Regions from separate parts of the Paenibacillus spongiae genome, predicted to be linked through region 2. Evidence: riboswitches for the same ligand, from Rfam matches in the RefSeq annotation. Region 2 holds a riboswitch; the other holds the start of a gene.

Region 1 (9,192 bases), 140 kb from region 2:
CGGTCGCGCAACTCACGACCGTTCAGCATCCGAGCCTTTTTGTTGTTATTGACAATCCAAAGCGTAACCGAAATATCCGTCGAGTAGAACATCTCACGAGGAAGAACAATAATTGCCTCCAGTTTGTCGTTTTCAATAAGCTGTTTGCGAATTTTGTATTCCTCACCACCTGCGTTCAAAGCACCGTTTGAGAGCAGAAAGCCCGCAATACCATTTGTCACGTCAAGTTTAGCGAGCATATGCAGCACCCACGCATAGTTAGCGTTGGAAACGGGAGGTACATCATAGCCTCTCCAGCGGTAATCGTCGGTGAGTTCGTCCTTGCCTCGCCAGTTTTTCAGATTAAACGGTGGATTTGCCATGATGAAATCCACCTTGTCATCCTTGTGGCGGTCGTCAATAAATGTTGAAATTGCCCTATCGCCGAGGTGATAGGAAATACCCCGTATAGCCAGATTCATTTTTGCCAGCCGCCATGTATCGGGATTAGACTCCTGCCCAATGACGGAGATTTTCAATCGATTGCCATTGTGCCGTTCCACAAACTTAACTGACTGCACAAACATGCCGCCGCTTCCACAGCAGGGATCGTAAACGCGTCCACTATACGGCTCTATGAGTTCGGCGATAAGGTTAACGATGCTTGCGGGAGTATAGAATTCACCTTTTTCGGCACCCTGACCGGCGTCCATGGCAAATACCTGTAAGAAGTATTCATATACCCTTCCGATGAGGTCTTTGTCCTGAAATTTCTTCTCATCTATCTTGTTAATTTCGTCGATCAGCCCTTTAATAGATGCACTTCTAGCACCAAGCGTCGCATAGAAGTTCTGCGGCAGTGCGCCTTTTAAGGATTTATTCTTATCTTCAATATCTGCCATAGCCTTGTCCAAAATAACGGCGATTTCGTCCGAGCTGGCGTTCATTACGATGTAAGACCAGCGTGAAGTTTCGCTCAAATAGAACACATTTTCAGAAAGGTAGAAAGAGGCTTTTTCAAGGAACGCAGGTACATCACCGTACTGCGCCTTTATTTCCTCGCGCCGTTTTTCAAATTTATCTCCGGCGAATTTCAGAAATACCAAGCCCATGACGGCGTCGCGGTTTTTTTCGTTTCCGCCCACAGTTCCCCTAAGGGCATTCCGGCAATTCCATAAAATGCTTTCAAGCGATTGTTCCTGCACTACAGTTTTTTTTGCCATAGTTCACTTCGTTCCTTTCTAAGTTGCTTGCTTTGTATCTTCATATCTTCAAAGTCATTTTCAAAAAGCTAATTTCGCTCAAAGAGCATTCTATCATGCAGTGAGGATAACTAGCTGTCAGGAAACGATGTTCTCTTTACTTAAGGGGTCATATAGTTTTAATTCGACACAGAAGCCCCATCTCCTGTGAATGGACTATTCGGCTTAATAGTGCTTTTGAATTATCTTTAAGAAATTCCGGTTAACTAAAGAGGGGTTATAAAACCACGCAAAACTCTATAAACTTTCTCAGATTAACTAACTTACTTTTTCTGCATATATCCTCTGCTTAAACCCGTTTTATCATAAACCTGCTCTAATTGAGCGATACGCATCTGTTCAGCCGCCGCGAGTGCTTGGGCATAGGCACCCATTGCCTTTTTATAGCTTAGCCCCACATGTTCCATCTCTTCAGCACTTAGTTTGAGTATCGGAATATCTTGAATTTCCTTCACGTTTAGAATGGGTAGTGAAGCACCTTTCCTCAAGGCGCGGATGTAAGATTCCCCAATAGGACTCTCAAAGAATGCAAATAAGGAATACGGATCTACCCCGGGAAACGGACGAAGGCCTATGAAGTTAACCGATATTTCAGCTTCTTCTTCTCTGGTTATTGCCTTTATTCCGTAATTTTCAACGGCTTCTAAGTGAAGCACCCCGTCCTTAACGTCGGATAATTGTATGACTTTAGCATGAAAAGCATCTGCCTCTACACTACTTGCTGTATTTAGACCCCTGTAAATCGTCATAAGTTTAAAGGTACCGTCGTCGTATTCTGTTCATACATAGAACGATCGATTTATACGTCCCCTATGACTGATTCTGCATCCTCCATCTGCACATAAGAACCAGGTAACAAATTATAATTATTCTCCCGAATCTCAAACACATCTAAGATTCGACTTAGCTTCTTATCCTCTTTCAAGCCAGAGTAAAAATCTAGTATCTGTTCAATCTCGAGACTAGAAAGAACCGTCACACCTCGTTTTCTTTCACCAAACGATGAGGCATCTATGATTTGTACCTTACCTTTACGAGCAGGTTCTTTCTTCTTGTTTAGAACAAGCATTGTCACGGGAATAGCGGTGCCTAAGAAAACTCAAGTTCACCGCGAATAATCTTAAACAGCAGAAATTAGTATCCCTAATAAACTTTCCCTGACATAATAAAGACAAATTGGGGACACGTAAATGGCGCGTCCCCAAATAGATACATCCATCATTGATACCCCTTATATATCAACAAACTCTCTCAATATGTGTCGTATGCGGGAACAGGCATTGGCTATCCACCCTTAATTTACATTGATCTATTTGTTTTCGTTCTATTGCTTGTTGATCTAACTAACTCCCCACGTCTCTCCCCATCAAACCCCACGCCTATTCCCCCAAACCCAGGAATGCAGCTGCGGAAGCACCCGAACACTCTTTAACTCCCTCGATGCCATAACAGCATCAATCAGCCACTCATACCGCTTCACAAGCCTTTTTATCAAAACTTCCTGATCGCTCTCGGTCAAATCATCATTCCCCGCTTGCACATAAAATGTACATCCGGGATAACGCTGATGGACCTTCACCGCATACTGCAAATCGAGCTCATCGAACACGACAACCTTCAGGCTGAAGTTCCTACCTGCTTGAGTCAGCTTTTCGATGATACCATCCAGCACATCCCAATCGGTGCTCATACCTGAGCTTGGCGGTTTCGGCGACAGCGTCAGCTCATCGATGGTTAGGAACCAGTCCTGCCAGCGGCTGCCCTGCGTTTCCAAGGCTACCCTTATCCCCCTAGTATGGAGCAAATCGACCAATTCATGCATGCCTCCGATTAACGCAGGATTCCCGCCGGAAATCGTCACATGGGAGAAGGTATCTCCGCCGACCTCGAAGAGCTCGGCAACAATCTCCTCGGCCGTCAGCATGCGAATATCCTGTTTTCCCGTCCCATCCCATGTAAAAGCAGAATCGCACCAGGAGCACGAATAGTCGCAGCCCGCCGTGCGCACGAACATCGTTTTCTGTCCGATAACCATTCCCTCGCCTTGAACGGTCGGGCCGAATACTTCCATCACCGGTACGCGTGCCGCGCTCATCGCGATCCTCCTGCTAACGGACGGTACACCACGTAGCTTGTCGGCGTCTCCCTTAGAAAGACTTGAACGCAGATCGGCTTGTTCGCCGCTTGGTCCAGATAAGACTGGATGATCTCGCTCATCGTTCTGGCGACAACCTCTGTCGTCGGGAAGCGCTCGGCGTCCTCGTCGCTAAACAGGTCGTCATGATCATTTAACAAGGAATGGTCGAACCGTTTATGGATCAATTCCTTAATCTCGGCAAAATTCACTAAAAATCCGGAATCGTCCAGCTCATCGCCGACAATCGTTATGTTGGCGAAGTACGTATGCCCATGCACCCGGCTGCATTTTCCCGCTCGTTCCGTCGGGACGTAATGCGCGGCTGCGAACTGCATATCTTTGTTCAACTCATACCTGTAGTTATGTGCGACAGTCGGATAAATCTGTTGAATCATATCTGCCCCGCCCCGCTCTTCTTGTCCATATATTCTTGCAGCCCTTTTGCTCGCAATCGGCAGGCCGGACACTCGCCGCATCCATCGGCAATGACGCCGTTATAGCAGGTAAGCGTTCGTTCCCGCACATAATCAAATGCGCCGAGCTCATCAGCCAGCTGCCACGTTTCGGCCTTCGTCAGCCACATCAGCGGCGTATCGATCACAAACATATAATCCATGGATAGGTTTAACGTAACATTCAATGACTTGATAAAAATATCCCGGCAGTCCGGATAGCCGCTGAAATCGGTCTCGCAAACTCCGGTTACGATATGCTTCGCTCCGATCTGCTTCGCCAGTACAGCCGCGAATGACAAGAACAGCAGGTTACGCCCGTCTACGAATGTCGTCGGCAGCAGCCCCGCCTTCTCCTCGATCGCAATATCGTCCCTGGTCAGGGCATTCGGAGCCAGCTGGCTTAACAGCGACATATCCAACACATGATGCTTGATGTTCTGCTCCTTGGCAATGCTGGCCGCAACCTCAAGCTCCAACCGATGGCGCTGACCGTAATTGAACGTGACGGCCTCTACCTCGGCGAAACGCTCCTTCGCCCAAAACAGGCAAGTAGTGCTATCTTGGCCGCCGCTAAATACGACGATTGCTTTTTCTTTATTCAACACGTCTTCCTCCTCATGTACACCGATCTCTCAGTGTTTGCATTTCTGAACGGAGGCATTCCGTAAACCACTCTTCTTCTTAAGAACAAAGAAAAAACGATACCCTAAGGATACCGTTCCCTTAGTTTTTTATAGAGGGTTTAGCTAGAACCTCTCCTGAATTCACCCCTGACATTACCGCTCGGGTGCGTTCAGATTTTTATATTGTTCGTATCCAATTATACTATGCCTCGATCGAACTTGCAGCCCATAACTTTTTCCCATCAGAATTCCCCACCGTTCTCCATTACACCGAGTTCTCCAACAGCGATTAACCTCAAGCAACCATTTTTACAAAATATTTTTCCGTAGGCTCCATCAAACGACAGACTACGCCGTTCCCTCGCTTCTATACTAGCTATTGGGCCGACAACAACATACAAAATGAAGTTTCAGCAAATGCTTTCTTATCCGCCAACAGATGCAGAAATTCGGGAGCTGACGGGCAGCATGGAGCTATCGTAATGAAGGAAACGCCGATCCCGAACCGGCAGAATCGATCTCTATGTATATCATCCAATTGGAGGTAATTTATGGCTACCATTATTGGAAGAATCGCTCTTCAGCCCGCCGTCGTACGTCCCGGCGAGACCGTTCGTGTCGAAGTGTTCGTCATCGACGACAACCCTATCATCGGCAGCTCCGTACAAGTCTCGGTCAACGGCAAGCCGGGCGCCCTGCATTATCTGCAGTTTCCGGCCGCAGGCCAGCGCAGGCTGATCGTCCGCGCCCGGACGGCGGCCGGCGAGACCGACCAGCAGGTCGCGCTGCTCGATGTGGTCGGCGCGCCGCTGGAATTTCAGTCGTATCAGAACCGCAGCGACATTGCGATGATCGGCGTCTCGCAGCTGCCGACGCAGCCCTACACGGCGGTATTCACGCTGGGCTCGACGATGGACACGCGATCCCCGCATCTGCAGCAGACAAGGCCTTCCATATCTCCGCAGCTGACCAAGGTCTTCGCGCCGGATTCGCTGACTGCGCGTCTGGCGTCGCAAGGCGCATTGGGCCGCGTCATGACGGAGAACCCGCAAGCACTGACCCGGATAGAGACCCGGCGCATGACGAACACGCGCGCGAATGCAAGCGTGCGGACGGATATCGGCATCCGGCTTGTGCCCAAGACGGCCAAGCGGCTTGCGGTCAGCGCAGTCTACGATTTGACGAACATCTCGCTAGACACCATCTTCGGGGAGGCCGTCAGAGCGCCGCGGATGGAATTCGAGTGGGATTTCGGCGATGGCGCTAAGGCTACGACGCGTACGCCGGTCGTCAGCCACGACTATTTCGCAACGATCGATCACGCGGCGGGCGTCGGCCAATTCGTCGTTTCCTGCAATGTCAAGCATGCGGGCATCACCGTCAAGCGGACGCTGACCATTCACTCGGCCTATGCGATTTGCAAAGCTGCGGGCACGGTCGTGCCTCATGTGACGGCCGACCTGTTCGCGCATAAGCGCTATAATATGCTGACCGGTATGTTCACGGTCTACAACGTGGAGGATACGCCGATTGTCCTGGATCGCGTATCGATCACGCCGATGGTGGATGACGGCGACGCCGTTACGATGCCGCGGCCGTACGTCAATCTCAAGCAGCCGATTACGATCGCTCCGCGCTCGTCGTCCATGGTCGGTGTCAACGTCCCGTTCGTAACCGGCACGCCGGAAGCCGGGCAGCTGCGTTTCGACGTCAAGAGCTTCACGGTGCTGTACGCAGGTACGGTAGGGGCTTCGCCGGTAAGGTGCAGCGCCGTCTTCGACGTTCCGGTAGCGGAATGGAGCATGAAGCCGAAGTCTCTCCAGCTGCCCGAGCTTCCGCCCAAATACCGCAAGCCTTGGCCCTGGGAGCTGGTTGAGAATGTGCTCGCGGAAGTCGTCAACCCCGTCGTCAATCCGGTTCTTCCCGCAACCGTGCTTGACGCGAAGACCGGCACCTTGGCCGTCTCCCTTGGAGCCTTGAACAGCGGCGCGAACACGAAGGCGCTCGCGCGCGACCAAGGCATGCGGGCGTTATCCGCGGTATACGCGCCGGTCGACAAAATGATCGAAGCGCGCAGCATGGCCGCTCCGGCCGCGCGGTTCCTGTCGCAAGAAATCCAACGCGAAACGTTGAATATCAATCTTCCCAAGTTTACCCCGAAGCTGCCGACGCTTGACCTCGGAAACCTCGGCGGCCTCGGAGGCATTATCCGCCCGCTCAACGGCCCGCCGCTGCCGGGCTTTATCGCCGAAGGGCAAGTATGCGATCCCGATAACCTCTCCGAAGAGGATCTTGCCACAGCCGATGCCGGGCAGCTGGTATGTCAGCTCACCGACGAAGTCAAAGATGTCCTTATGCCGGCCCGGTGGATGAACGCGCGCAAGGGAGACTGCATTCTATCCCCTGGCGGCGATGGCATCATCGGCGGTCTGATGCTGAACGTGAAACCCGCGCAGTGGTACAGCCATTCCGGGATCATGACGCGCAACTACGACGAAATCACTCATAGCACCGGCAGCCAAAAGCGTCTGATGGACCATCTGATCGGGGTGCTCGCCGACGGGTCCGACGGCTTCGAGCCGAACGTGCTGAAGTATATCTGGCCGGGGGCGATCACGCAGACCGTACAGCACTCGATCGAAGGGGAAGCCTTCCCGGATCCGGAGTACGACAAGACCTATTCCGTCTCCGCGTTCGGACCGCATGCCGTCGGCGTGACCCATAACGACCAGTTCACGATGATTCCGCCGCTAGTCGTAAAGCCCGATCCGATGCAGGAAACGCCGGCGGTTCGAACGGCGCTGCACGCCATTGCAACAGACGCGCGAAACAATGCCGGGCGGCCGGGTGTCAAGCCGAAGTATCACTATCGCTGGTACTGCTACACCGATCCGACCATCGGTCTCGGCGAGCCGGAAGGTCCTGAAGCCGGCTGGGCGGCCGGCACCAGAGCCTCGGTATGCTCTTCGTATATTTGGATGCACGCCAAGGCGCGCGGCGCCCATCTCGAAACCGGCCAAGCGCTGGTAACGCCTACAGATCTCGAGCCAAGCGATGTCGCTCAAGGGGCTACCGTTCGGCCGACGACGCCTGACGGGCTGTATAACTATTCTGCGCAAGAGCGTCTGGACGCCGCGTATTGGCTGTACGATACGATCTACAATCAAGCTTACGAGAAAGCGGGCTGGTTCGGCGAAATCCTTACCGACGGCGCGGATGACGTCGCCAATCAGTTCCTCAATGCTTTCGCCAATGACGATGCGGACGGGAAAGACAGCGAGGAGTGGGAAAATGTGACGGATGCCGACGCCGTATCGCCAGACAACATGCTGTGGTGGGACGGTCCTTCACTTGGCGGGCTATACGGCTTCGCTGAGCCTGCGATCTACCGCGAACCGCGCGTGGAAAGCTACACGGTCAGCAGGTGGAAGAAGGTGCTGAGCCGCGGAACCGTTCGCGGCAAAGTATACGGCGAAGCCGGCCCGGTCGCCGGCGCCATGGTTCAGGCCTATGACGGCAAGACGGCGTTCTCGGGGGCCGACGGCAGCTACTCGCTTCACGACGTGCCGCTTGGAAGCTACCAGCTCAAAGGCTCGAAGGTTATTGACGGCGTCCTGTACTCGGCTCAGGTCAACATCAATCTGAACGCCGCCGATCTCGTAGCGGACATCCATCTGCAGCCGCCTTCGGACCGCTACCGGCTGGCCCAAATCTTCATCGACTTCTGGGGCCGCGATGAAGAAAATATCGGCTCCGATCAGATTCTGGATCCCGGCCCCGAATATTTCGAGCTCGAATTGGGTCCGGATAAACTGGTGAATTCCGCCCACCGCACGTACAAATGGGGCGGCGAGATGCGGGTAGAGTACGCGATAACGGTGAGGCTGCTCGTCAACAACACCATCGATGTCCAGGTACAGGGCACGCTGTACGAGGGTACGAGCGAGGATAACGACGACCTCGACGGCCAGGGCGGCCTCACGTTCCAGGCGGGCGTCGGCCAGACCTCCGGAGCTACGCTCACGATTACGAATACGGACGAAGACGACGACGATGCAGGGGTCTTGACCATCTCGGTCAAAAATGTCCGCAACAACAATTAATGCATCAGATGGCAGACGGGGACCGGTTCGACCTGAACAACGCTCATTCTCGCAAAGCTCCTCCGCCGCCCACAATGCATTGCAGCAAAAAGAAAAGAAACAGCCGCCGCCGAAACTTCGGCGGCGGCTGTTTTCACATCATGCGTGGTGCACGCTGACTTTGCCACTCTTGATACGGCGTTATCCATTCTCTTTTAACTTTTTGTTGAGGTACTTGTCGTCCAGGAGTTGAAGACTGCCCCGATATCTTGGACAGACGTGGGCAGTGTGGGCAGTTGTATTGGGATACATGTTCTTACAGGCTGTACTTATGGTCGGGGTTAGCCTAAGCTTACACGCTTGAAATGGGCAGGCTCCCTGTTGCCAATAGGCGACGCCAGCGGGTTATAGCTGGTTTCGCTCAAGGAAAGAAGCCGAATCGGCTCTTGCTCAAGTTCTATCGGCACTCGCGGCGCTCCGTGCAGGAGGCTAAACCGCGCGATGCCTTATTTTGCCTCCTGGATTTCCAGCAGCTGACCGAACAACCCGCCCATCTCCGTGGATAACTGCTTATAGCCTCCCTGCTGGACGAGTCTGCCCTTATCCAGGACGATAACCTGATCAGCATGGCGAAGCGTGGACAATCGATGAGCG
Region 2 (9,192 bases):
ATGAACTAAATATCTTTGATCAGAAGCATAAAGGCATTGGTTATATCCAGAAGGCGATTGCCGGGAAGCTGATTCCCCTCGTTGAAGAAGGGTTGGAATGGGTCATTACGCCAGGCCAATACGGTGTCGACCTGTGGGCGTGTGAAGTCGTTATTGCCTTGAAGGAGCAATATCCTCATTTGAAACTGTCCATTATGACGGCATTTATCCAACAGGAAGAGAAATGGAACGATGCCAAGAAGGAATATTACGGGCAGATTTTAAAGGGCGTCGACTATTACGGTTCGGTGAGCAAGCAGCCTTATAGCGGTGTATGGCAATTCACAGCCAGAGATGAGCTGTTGTTTAGAAAGACGGACGGCATTTTATTGTTTTATGATGAGGATGCCGGCGAAGGAAGCCCGAAGTTTCATAAGGAAAGGGCATTACGAAAGCAGCAGCAGGACGGTTATCGGTACATCGGCTTAACATCGGAGGATGTTCAAAGCGTGGCGGATGAAGAAAGCTTGAATGCTTATGATTGAAGCCGAACCAGGTTGTTTTACGGTGATTTAGTCATCGATAATAGCGTGCAGGAAACCAGTTGGTTGACTATATCCGGTACTGCAATGTGTGAGCAAGCCGCAAAATGCTGACAGTCCAAAGACAATTGCCATTGACGGCAGCTTCGCGGACTGGGTTCATGGCGGAATTACGGATCAGAGGAGCAAATCTTGCGGGTCTGAATAGCCCCGGGATTGCTCTTTTTTATTGCGCTTCATTCTGAACGGTAGTCGATCCGCGCTCTTATCTATCAAAGCGGTCTGGTAGATTAAGAGATTTTTCGCTACAATATAACGATAGTTGTACCCATTCGACAGGAGATGACGCATTGCGAAAGATATCACGAACAATAGGAACAATTGCCCTGGCAGCGGCAATTTTCATGAATCCGATATCCTCGTTTGCAGCGGAGAACGAAATATCGCTTCCTTTTAAGGACATTAGCGCCTCCCCTGCGCTCGGCCAAATTTTGCTGCTGCAGCACATGGGCTACATTAAAGGCTACGTGGATCAATCCTTCAAGCCGGAACAAACCATTACGAGAGCCGAGTTTGTTGTGATGCTGGTGGCAGGGAAAGGATATGAAGGTGAAGCAGCCAAGCTGTCCGGTACGAAGAGCGAATTCCGCGATGTATCCGGCTGGGGGACGAGGTATATTAATTTTGCCGTCAATCACGGATGGATTCAAGGTACCGGGGACGGGAAATTTGAGCCGGATAAGCTGATCACCAATGCACAGGCCATTGCGATTCTTATGAATTCGATCGGTATGCAGCAAAGCCAAAGCGGCGAGCCTGGTAAGCCGTGGTACGCGAATTATTATTTGGCTGACCAAAAGTTTCATCTGGGCTTCGTCTCTGCAGCCAGCAAACCCAATGCATACGCAACGAGATCCGATGTAGCCGAGCTCATCGTCAAGCTTCTCGCTGACGTTCCGGTCAATCCATCTACCGGAATATTCGATACGAAGCACACGGCAAATAATACGTCATTCGCGATCCATTTATACGAAGATACCGTCGGGAGCTTCACGCCTGCAGCTTCAGACGGCAAGGGAACAGGTGCTGTGACGCTGCTAAACGGGCAGATCGTACCGCTTGCGGAGAATGCGCCCGTATATGGCGACCCGGTCCCCGGCAGCGGGATATGGTACGTGAAGAACGGCAGCGGGCTGGCTGCCTTCGTCTATGTCGTCACGGACCATCAGGATAGCTTGAACCGGACGGGGCAGTGGACCAAGCTGTGGAGCGTATATCAGTCGCTGAAATATGATTACTATACGGCGGTCGATGACGAAACGCTTGTGAATGGGGCGATTGACGGAATGCTGAGGTCGCTGGGCGATCCGTACACCGTCTACATGAATCCGGAAGCGGCAGCGAGCTTCAACAATGGGATCTCTTCTTCCTTCGAGGGCGTTGGAACGACGCTTAAGGAGCAGAATGGGGAACTTGTCATTAGCGGCATTCTGCCCGGATCTCCGGCTGAGAAAGCCGGCTTTCGGACAGGTGACATCATCCTGCAGGTGAATGGAACGGATGTGAAGGGAATGAGCAGCGATGAGCTGGCGTCGCTCATTCGCGGACCGAAAGGGACGGCAGTGGAATTCATCGTCCAGCGTCCAGGCGTGGATGGCAAGCTGACCATCCCGGTCACGCGCGATACCATCATCCAGAAAACCGTAGCCGGCAAGATGTTATCTGGTACGATGGGTAAAATCGACATTGTCCGGATGTCCGAGCCGACTGTAGATGAGTTCCAACAGCACTATAAAGAGCTGCTTGCGAAGGGGATGAAGGGGCTCATACTGGATCTGAGGCAAAATCCGGGCGGGCTGATGAGCTCGGCATTGTTAATTGGCAATGTATTGGTGCCGAATCAGAAACCGCTGTTTCAATTGGAATACCGCGACGGATCGCGGGTCGTCTACATCACGCAAAATGATGTGGAGCGCCCAATACCCATTGTCGTATTGACCGATAAAGGAACGGCCAGCGCCGCGGAAATATTGGCTGCAGCGCTTCGCGAATCGGCCGATGCTGTTCTTGTTGGAGCGGCGACTTACGGCAAAGGAGTCGTGCAGACGACACAGGGCTATAACGATGGCTCGTCCGTGAAGTATACTGAGTCGAAATGGCTCACTCCGGAAGGTAATTGGATCCATTCGAAGGGTATCGTCCCTGACTACGAGGTCCGTTTGCCGGAAGCTCCTTCAACGCTGGATACGCAGCTGCAGAAAGCGGAAGATGTCCTAAAGCAGCTCATGCTGGGATATGAATAGTGTTTTTTACGTTGCGTGGATTATCGAAAGTGGAGTGGAGCCGAAAGGCTCCACTTTTGTTTGGGGAGCGTATGTGGTATACTTCAAGGCGTTTAATTGAATACTAAGACCGGCAGCCCGCATTCAGATGGGACCGGGAGAGGTTCGCGATCCCCCCTCTATAAAAATACTAAGGAAAACGATACCTTCCTTGGCTATCGTTTTTTTTGCGTAAGGGGACATTGAAGAGGAAGCAAGCGGCACAAACAGGAGCTTGACCATGCCCCAGAACAAAGAAGAGACGTTGGAGCTAGCTCGGCAAGCTGGGCGTGCTCGAGTTCATACGGACGAGATACCCATCTGTACGAACGGAACACCTGCCGACAGCTGCGGCTAGCGAGCTCCGGGCAGAGGGCGGGACGCCTGTTTGACAGCCAAAGAAGGGAGCAAAATATGATGACAGGCAGACACAAAGAAGAACTCGAAGGGGTGACGCTGCTGGGCAACCAGGGCACTACCTATACCTTTGAATATAACCCGGCCATTCTGGAGTCATTCGATAACAAACATCCGAACCGGGATTATTTTGTCAAATTCAATTGTCCGGAATTTACGAGCTTATGCCCGATGACGGGACAGCCTGACTTTGCGACGATCTATATCTCCTATATTCCCGACATCAAGATGGTTGAGAGCAAGTCGCTCAAGCTGTATCTGTTCAGCTTTCGCAATCATGGCGATTTTCATGAGGACTGCATGAACATCATCATGAATGATCTGATTGCGCTCATGGAGCCGCGCTATATTGAGGTATGGGGAAAATTCACGCCGCGGGGCGGAATATCCATCGATCCTTACTGCAATTGGGGGCGGCCGGGTACCAAATACGAGCAGATGGCCGAGCACCGCTTGATGAATCATGATATGTATCCCGAGAAGATTGATAACCGGTAAGCATCCTGTGTATACTGGAAAACAAGCATCAGTGTCCGAGCAAACAGACTAACCATTAGCGGTTAGTCTGTTTCTGTATCGAGGTGATAGGAAAGAAGCGATAGAGGAGGAGATCCAATGAACCGAGTTATGATGATCGCGATGATAGCTGTACTGCTGCTCGTCGGCGCGGCTTGCACATCCTCACAGAAGAAGGAGGTCCTGCCGGTCGATGTGGGCAGCGGGGACGCGGTCACCAAGGAGGGATCCGATACGCCTGGATACGAAATGGTGGCGGAACGGCTGAAATCGCCGTGGGCCATTGATTTTGCAGGCGATACGATCTACGTCAGCGAGCGGGAAGGGACTATCGCGAAGATTGCGGAAGGGAAGCTGATCCGGCAGCAGGTACGGCTAAACAAGCCCGTTAAGCAGATTGGCGAGGGAGGGTTCCTCGGCTTTGTGCTCGCACCGGATTATGACAAGACGAAGCAGGCCTACGCGTACCATACGTATGAGGAAGAAGGTAATGAGTACAACCGGATCGTCGTGTTGGAGGAAGCCTCGAACGGGGACAGCTGGACGGAGAAGAAGACGCTGCTTGAGCGCATTCCGGGTGCTTCGGTGCATAACGGAGGCCGCCTGGCGATCGGGCCGGACAATCATCTGTATATTACGACCGGAGACGCTTCCCATGAGAAGCTTGCGCAGGACAGGACTAGTCTGGCGGGGAAAATTCTGAGGATGTCGCTGGATGGTACGATACCGGCAGACAATCCGTTCCCGGATTCGCTTGTCTATTCGTATGGGCATCGCAATCCGCAGGGGCTGGCATGGAACTCGAAGGGGGAGCTGATCAGCTCCGAGCATGGCCCATCGTCCATACCAGGAGGCCATGATGAGCTGAATCGGATTGAAGCCGGCGGCAATTATGGGTGGCCGGATATCGTTGGCGACGAGACGAAGAAAGGAATGATCACGCCGATGTTTCATACGGGCAGCGACACGCTTGCGCCTTCCGGTATCGCGGTTAACGAGCTTGGTGAAATACTCGTGACCGGCCTGCGGGGGCAATCGCTTGTCCGCTTCTCGCCGGATGCAAGCTCGAGTCAGGTGATGGTTACAAGCGAGGGAAGACTGCGGGACGTTAAAATCCAAGGGGGCAGCGTGTACGTAATCACGAATAACACGGACGGCCGCGGCAAACCCGGAGAGAAGGACGACCGGCTGCTGCGTTTGAAATAGTAGAGAGTCGGTGATGCAAGATCGACGATTCCATCTTGCTATGATAGGATCATGGTATAAACAGGAATGTAGAAGGAGAGGAGTCACTTCGATGAGTATAAGAGCGTCACGCAGCGGTCAAGCCTTGATCAAGGAAGTGAATGCGACGGAGGTTCCATACGGTTGTCTGGCCATCTGGTTCCTGGGACAAGAGAGCGTCATTATTAAGGGGGACGACGTGACCTTGTATATTGATCCCTATGTATCCGATTACCTGGAGAAAACAGCCGGGGCGGTACGCACCTACCCGGCGCCGATTGCGCCGGAGGATATAACGAATGCCGATGCTTGCCTAATTACGCATGAGCATGAAGATCATCTGGACCGGGGCACCGTTCCTGTGCTGGCGGCTCAGAATCCGAACGCCTTCATTATGGCACCGGCCGCTTGCCGGGATATGCTGCTAAGCCTTGGCATTGAGCAAACACAGGTAATCAATGCGGATACAAATCAGTGGCGCTCGCCACTGGAGGGCCGCAAGCTGCGCATTCAAGCAATTCCGGCTGCGCACGAAGCTTTAGAGCAGGACGAGCAGGGGAATCACCGGTATGTCGGGTATATGATTGAGCTCAATGGCGTGACGCTGTACCATGCGGGAGATACTATCGTGTACCCGGGGCTGGTCGAGCAGCTGCGGAGCTATAAACCGGATGTGGCCATGCTGCCGATCAACGGGCGCGATTATTTCCGGACCAGCCGCGGTATTATCGGCAACATGGATTATCGTGAAGCGGCGGAGCTGGCCTATGCAGTCGGCGCGGAAACGGTTATCCCGCTGCATTACGATATCTTTGCCGGAAATGCGGAAAATCCGGGCTATTTCGTGGATTACGCCTACAAGTTCTTCCCGGAGCAGAAGTGCCATGTGATGGCGCGGGGAGAACGGTTCGTTTATGTATCGGCGCGTGCGTTCATGCGGGAATAATTGCGGTTGACAAGCCATACTTATTAAATACGGGTTCTAAGAACGCCTGCACGGCGTTCTTTTTGTTTGCGGCTCCCGGGAAGAGGGGTAACTAGAACCAAGACGCCATACACCCTAACGAAGGGAAAATGTAAGAAAACTTAACATAGACTACGATTGTTGTTGACTATAGTGTCATCGTTAAGATAATATTGAATGAAAACACATAAAGTCACAACAATCCTAAAATACGGTCGTGTAAGTTTGTTGAATTGAGAAAATTCTGGTATCTTACCGGACAAACAGGAATAGAATGGTATATTACCTTTCGCCGAGGAAGTCTTCTCTTCTGTTACTCTAGCGAAACAAATGCATAGGTGGATGTGAAAGATGTCATTATCGTACGAAGGACGAAAGAAGAAAATTTTGGACCAGCTGGCCAAGGATGAGAAGGTTCAAATCCCTGCGATGGCGGAGGAATTGAACGTCTCGACGGAGACGATCCGGCGTGATTTGGGGCGGCTGGATAAAGAAGGGATGCTCAAGAAAGTCTACGGCGGGGCTGTGAAGCAGGCATCACTGGAGCCGCCCTTCGAACAGAAATCGCTCATCAATGCAGCAGAGAAGCAGGAAATTAGCCGTTTAGCCGCCTCGCTCGTCGAAGACGGCGACATCATTATGATCGGCAGCGGTACAACGACGGTTGGAATGATTCCTTACTTAAGCACGAAGAAGAATGTGACGATCATCTCTCATTCCGCAGCGGTTATGCGCCTGGCCATGGAACAGTTTCCAGGCCGGATCATCTTCATTGGCGGCGAACTGAATGTTAAGAAGCAATCCGTGAACGGCCCGTTGGCCGAATGGATGTTGAATCAACTGAAAGCGGACAAAGCCTTCTTTGCCGCCGGCGGGATTTCCATGACGGACGGCATATCGGACTATACGCTCAGCGAAGCCAATCTATCCCGCAAGATGATGGAACGGGCGGGCGAAACGATCGTCTTGGCGGACCATACGAAGTTCGGGAATACGACATTCGCCCGCATATGCCCGCTCAAGAATATTGATATTCTTATCTCCGATAGAGGCTGTCCGGAGGAATGGATCCAGATGTTAGCCAGCAAAGAAACCACACTACTAATCGCCGAAGAGGAGGAGCAATTGTGATTGTCGATCATCATTTTCATCTGGAAGAAGGGCCTTATTCCGTTGAGTGGCTTCGCAGAACCGCCAAAGCGATCGAGACCTTGGAGAAGGAAGCCGGCGGGTTCCGCAATCGGTCGCACTCGCTGGAATGGGTGGAAGAATTACAAGATAAGCTTGCGCAGCGCATCGAGCGCGGCTGCTTCTCGAAGGAATGGATTATGTATTATCTGGAACGGGGCAAGCAGCTTGGAATCAAACGGTTCGGTATTGTGGACCATCTCTACCGGTTCGAAGAATTCCGTCCCTATTATGAGCGTCATATGATTATCGACGATACCGAATTGGGACAGCTGCAGCGTTATTGGCTGGACCGCGTATGTACGGGTTCGATCGAGCCGTACCTGGCAGCGATCCGCGCGCTTCGCGGCGAAGGTTATCCGATCTCGCTGGGAGTGGAAGCCGATTATTTCCCGGGCGGGGAAGAGGAGCTGGGGGGGCTGCTGGGCCGGTATGAGCTGGACTTCGTGATCGGCTCCGTTCATTTCATCGACGGGTGGGGGTTCGACAACCCGCAGACGGAATATAAGTTTGAAGGCGAAGATTTGATCGCCATGTACCGCAGGCTCTTCGATCATCTGCTCGGGTCTATACGAAGCGGATTGTTCGATATCATCGCGCATCCGGACAATTTGAAGGTGTTCAATTACCGGCCAGACGAGGCGTCTCTGCTTCCGATGTATGAAGAAGCGGCGGCGGCCATGAAAGAGGCCGGAGTGGCCACGGAAATCAACACCGGTCTGGCTTACCGCTACCCGGTCAAAGAGATGTGCCCGAGTCCTTCGTTTCTGCGTATCATTCATGATCATGGCGTTCCGATTACGCTCAGTTCGGATTCCCACTTTCCGGACGATATCGGGATGCTTCTGAATGAAGCGGCAGCCCTTGCGCGAGAGGTCGGTTATGAGGAAGTCGTCTATTTTGACAAGCGTGAACGCAAGACAGTAAACCTAAAGGGATGACCGCGTATGGAATTAACGTTTAACCCGGAGGTGTGGCAAATCAGCTACACCGAGATGACCATTCGTCTCGTGCTCGCGCTCGTGCTGGGCGGATTAATCGGGCTCGAACGGGAGCTCGGCGGTCACTCCGCCGGTTTCCGTACGCATATACTGGTATGTCTGGGATCATCGATTATCGTACTGTTGTCGATGTACGGTTTCTCCGAATTCGCGGCTGAGCCGAATGTGAGAATGGATCCGGCCCGCCTGGCAGCGCAAGTTATAAGCGGAATTGGTTTTCTCGGAGCAGGAACGATATTAAGAACGGGACTGACGATATCCGGTTTGACGACAGCGGCTTCATTATGGGTCGTTGCCTCGATTGGACTTGCGGTCGGTGCAGGCTTCTATTACGGTGCCGCGATTGGAACCTTACTGGTGGTGATCAGTTTGTTCTTATTGAATAAGGTGGAGAAAGTGTTCTCGCGCGCGAAGAAGCATCATGAGATATTATTCAAAATACATCGCGGCTCAGCGGGGCTGAATCAAATCGTAGTCAAGATGAAAAGCTTCGGCATTCAAATCGACAAGCTGGTCATTGAAAGCGAGGATGCATCGGATTCATCCAATAATACGAGTCCTCTCTTGATCCGCATGCACGTGAAGCTGAAGAAAACCAAACGCTTCGAAGAGGCGCTTATGGCTCTTTCTTCCATTGAAGGCGTGCTGGGGCTGGAAACAGCCGGCGACAGCTTATAAGCGATGGAATTTGCAAACCAAAATAAACAGCGCCCTCCAAAGCCGGAGGGCGCTTGTGCTGCTTCAACCGATAGGAGGGGGACTGCTATAGGCCTGCTTCTCCATATAACTCGAGGGCATTTCTTCGGTGCTGATTCCTCCCAAATAAGTGCTTAGGATCAGCTGCTTTAAGATACGGACACCATGGTACGACGATTTATTCAGGACCGTATGCTTAAAGTAGCATGGCGGTCTCATTCTTTATTCGCGTTTTGAATTTGGAGAAGTTCCATAAGAACAGTCAGCATTTCCTCCAACGGAATTCTTTCATCGACAAAATGCTGCAGGTTGATTCCATTAAAGAGAGCCATAGACGCGATAGC

The links. A riboswitch is a leader RNA that binds a small molecule or an ion and turns the genes downstream of it on or off. The one in region 2 is predicted to bind preQ1.
Region 1: linked by a shared signal. The riboswitch ahead of queC (7-cyano-7-deazaguanine synthase QueC) and the one ahead of queF (preQ(1) synthase) in region 2 are both predicted to bind preQ1.

Annotation. Positions count from the first base shown of each region.
Region 1 covers NZ_CP091430.1:883,712-892,903, reverse strand. The annotation lists gene L1F29_RS03850 (type I restriction-modification system subunit M) at 1-1,202, opposite strand, end outside; gene L1F29_RS03845 (restriction endonuclease subunit S domain-containing protein) at 1,505-1,990, opposite strand; gene L1F29_RS34330 (N-6 DNA methylase) at 2,041-2,310, opposite strand; gene queE (7-carboxy-7-deazaguanine synthase QueE) at 2,608-3,336, opposite strand; gene queD (6-carboxytetrahydropterin synthase QueD) at 3,333-3,773, opposite strand; gene queC (7-cyano-7-deazaguanine synthase QueC) at 3,770-4,435, opposite strand; PreQ1 riboswitch class I at 4,551-4,595, opposite strand; gene L1F29_RS03825 (carboxypeptidase-like regulatory domain-containing protein) at 5,008-8,559, shown strand; gene L1F29_RS03820 (ABC transporter ATP-binding protein) at 9,045-9,192, opposite strand, start outside.
Region 2 covers NZ_CP091430.1:1,028,711-1,037,902, forward strand. The annotation lists gene L1F29_RS04435 (SLOG family protein) at 1-524, shown strand, start outside; gene L1F29_RS04440 (S41 family peptidase) at 872-2,824, shown strand; PreQ1 riboswitch class I at 2,958-3,003, shown strand; gene queF (preQ(1) synthase) at 3,260-3,757, shown strand; gene L1F29_RS04450 (PQQ-dependent sugar dehydrogenase) at 3,875-4,981, shown strand; gene L1F29_RS04455 (MBL fold metallo-hydrolase) at 5,073-5,945, shown strand; gene L1F29_RS04460 (DeoR/GlpR family DNA-binding transcription regulator) at 6,315-7,094, shown strand; gene L1F29_RS04465 (PHP domain-containing protein) at 7,091-8,092, shown strand; gene L1F29_RS04470 (MgtC/SapB family protein) at 8,099-8,830, shown strand; gene L1F29_RS04475 (TetR/AcrR family transcriptional regulator) at 9,064-9,192, opposite strand, start outside.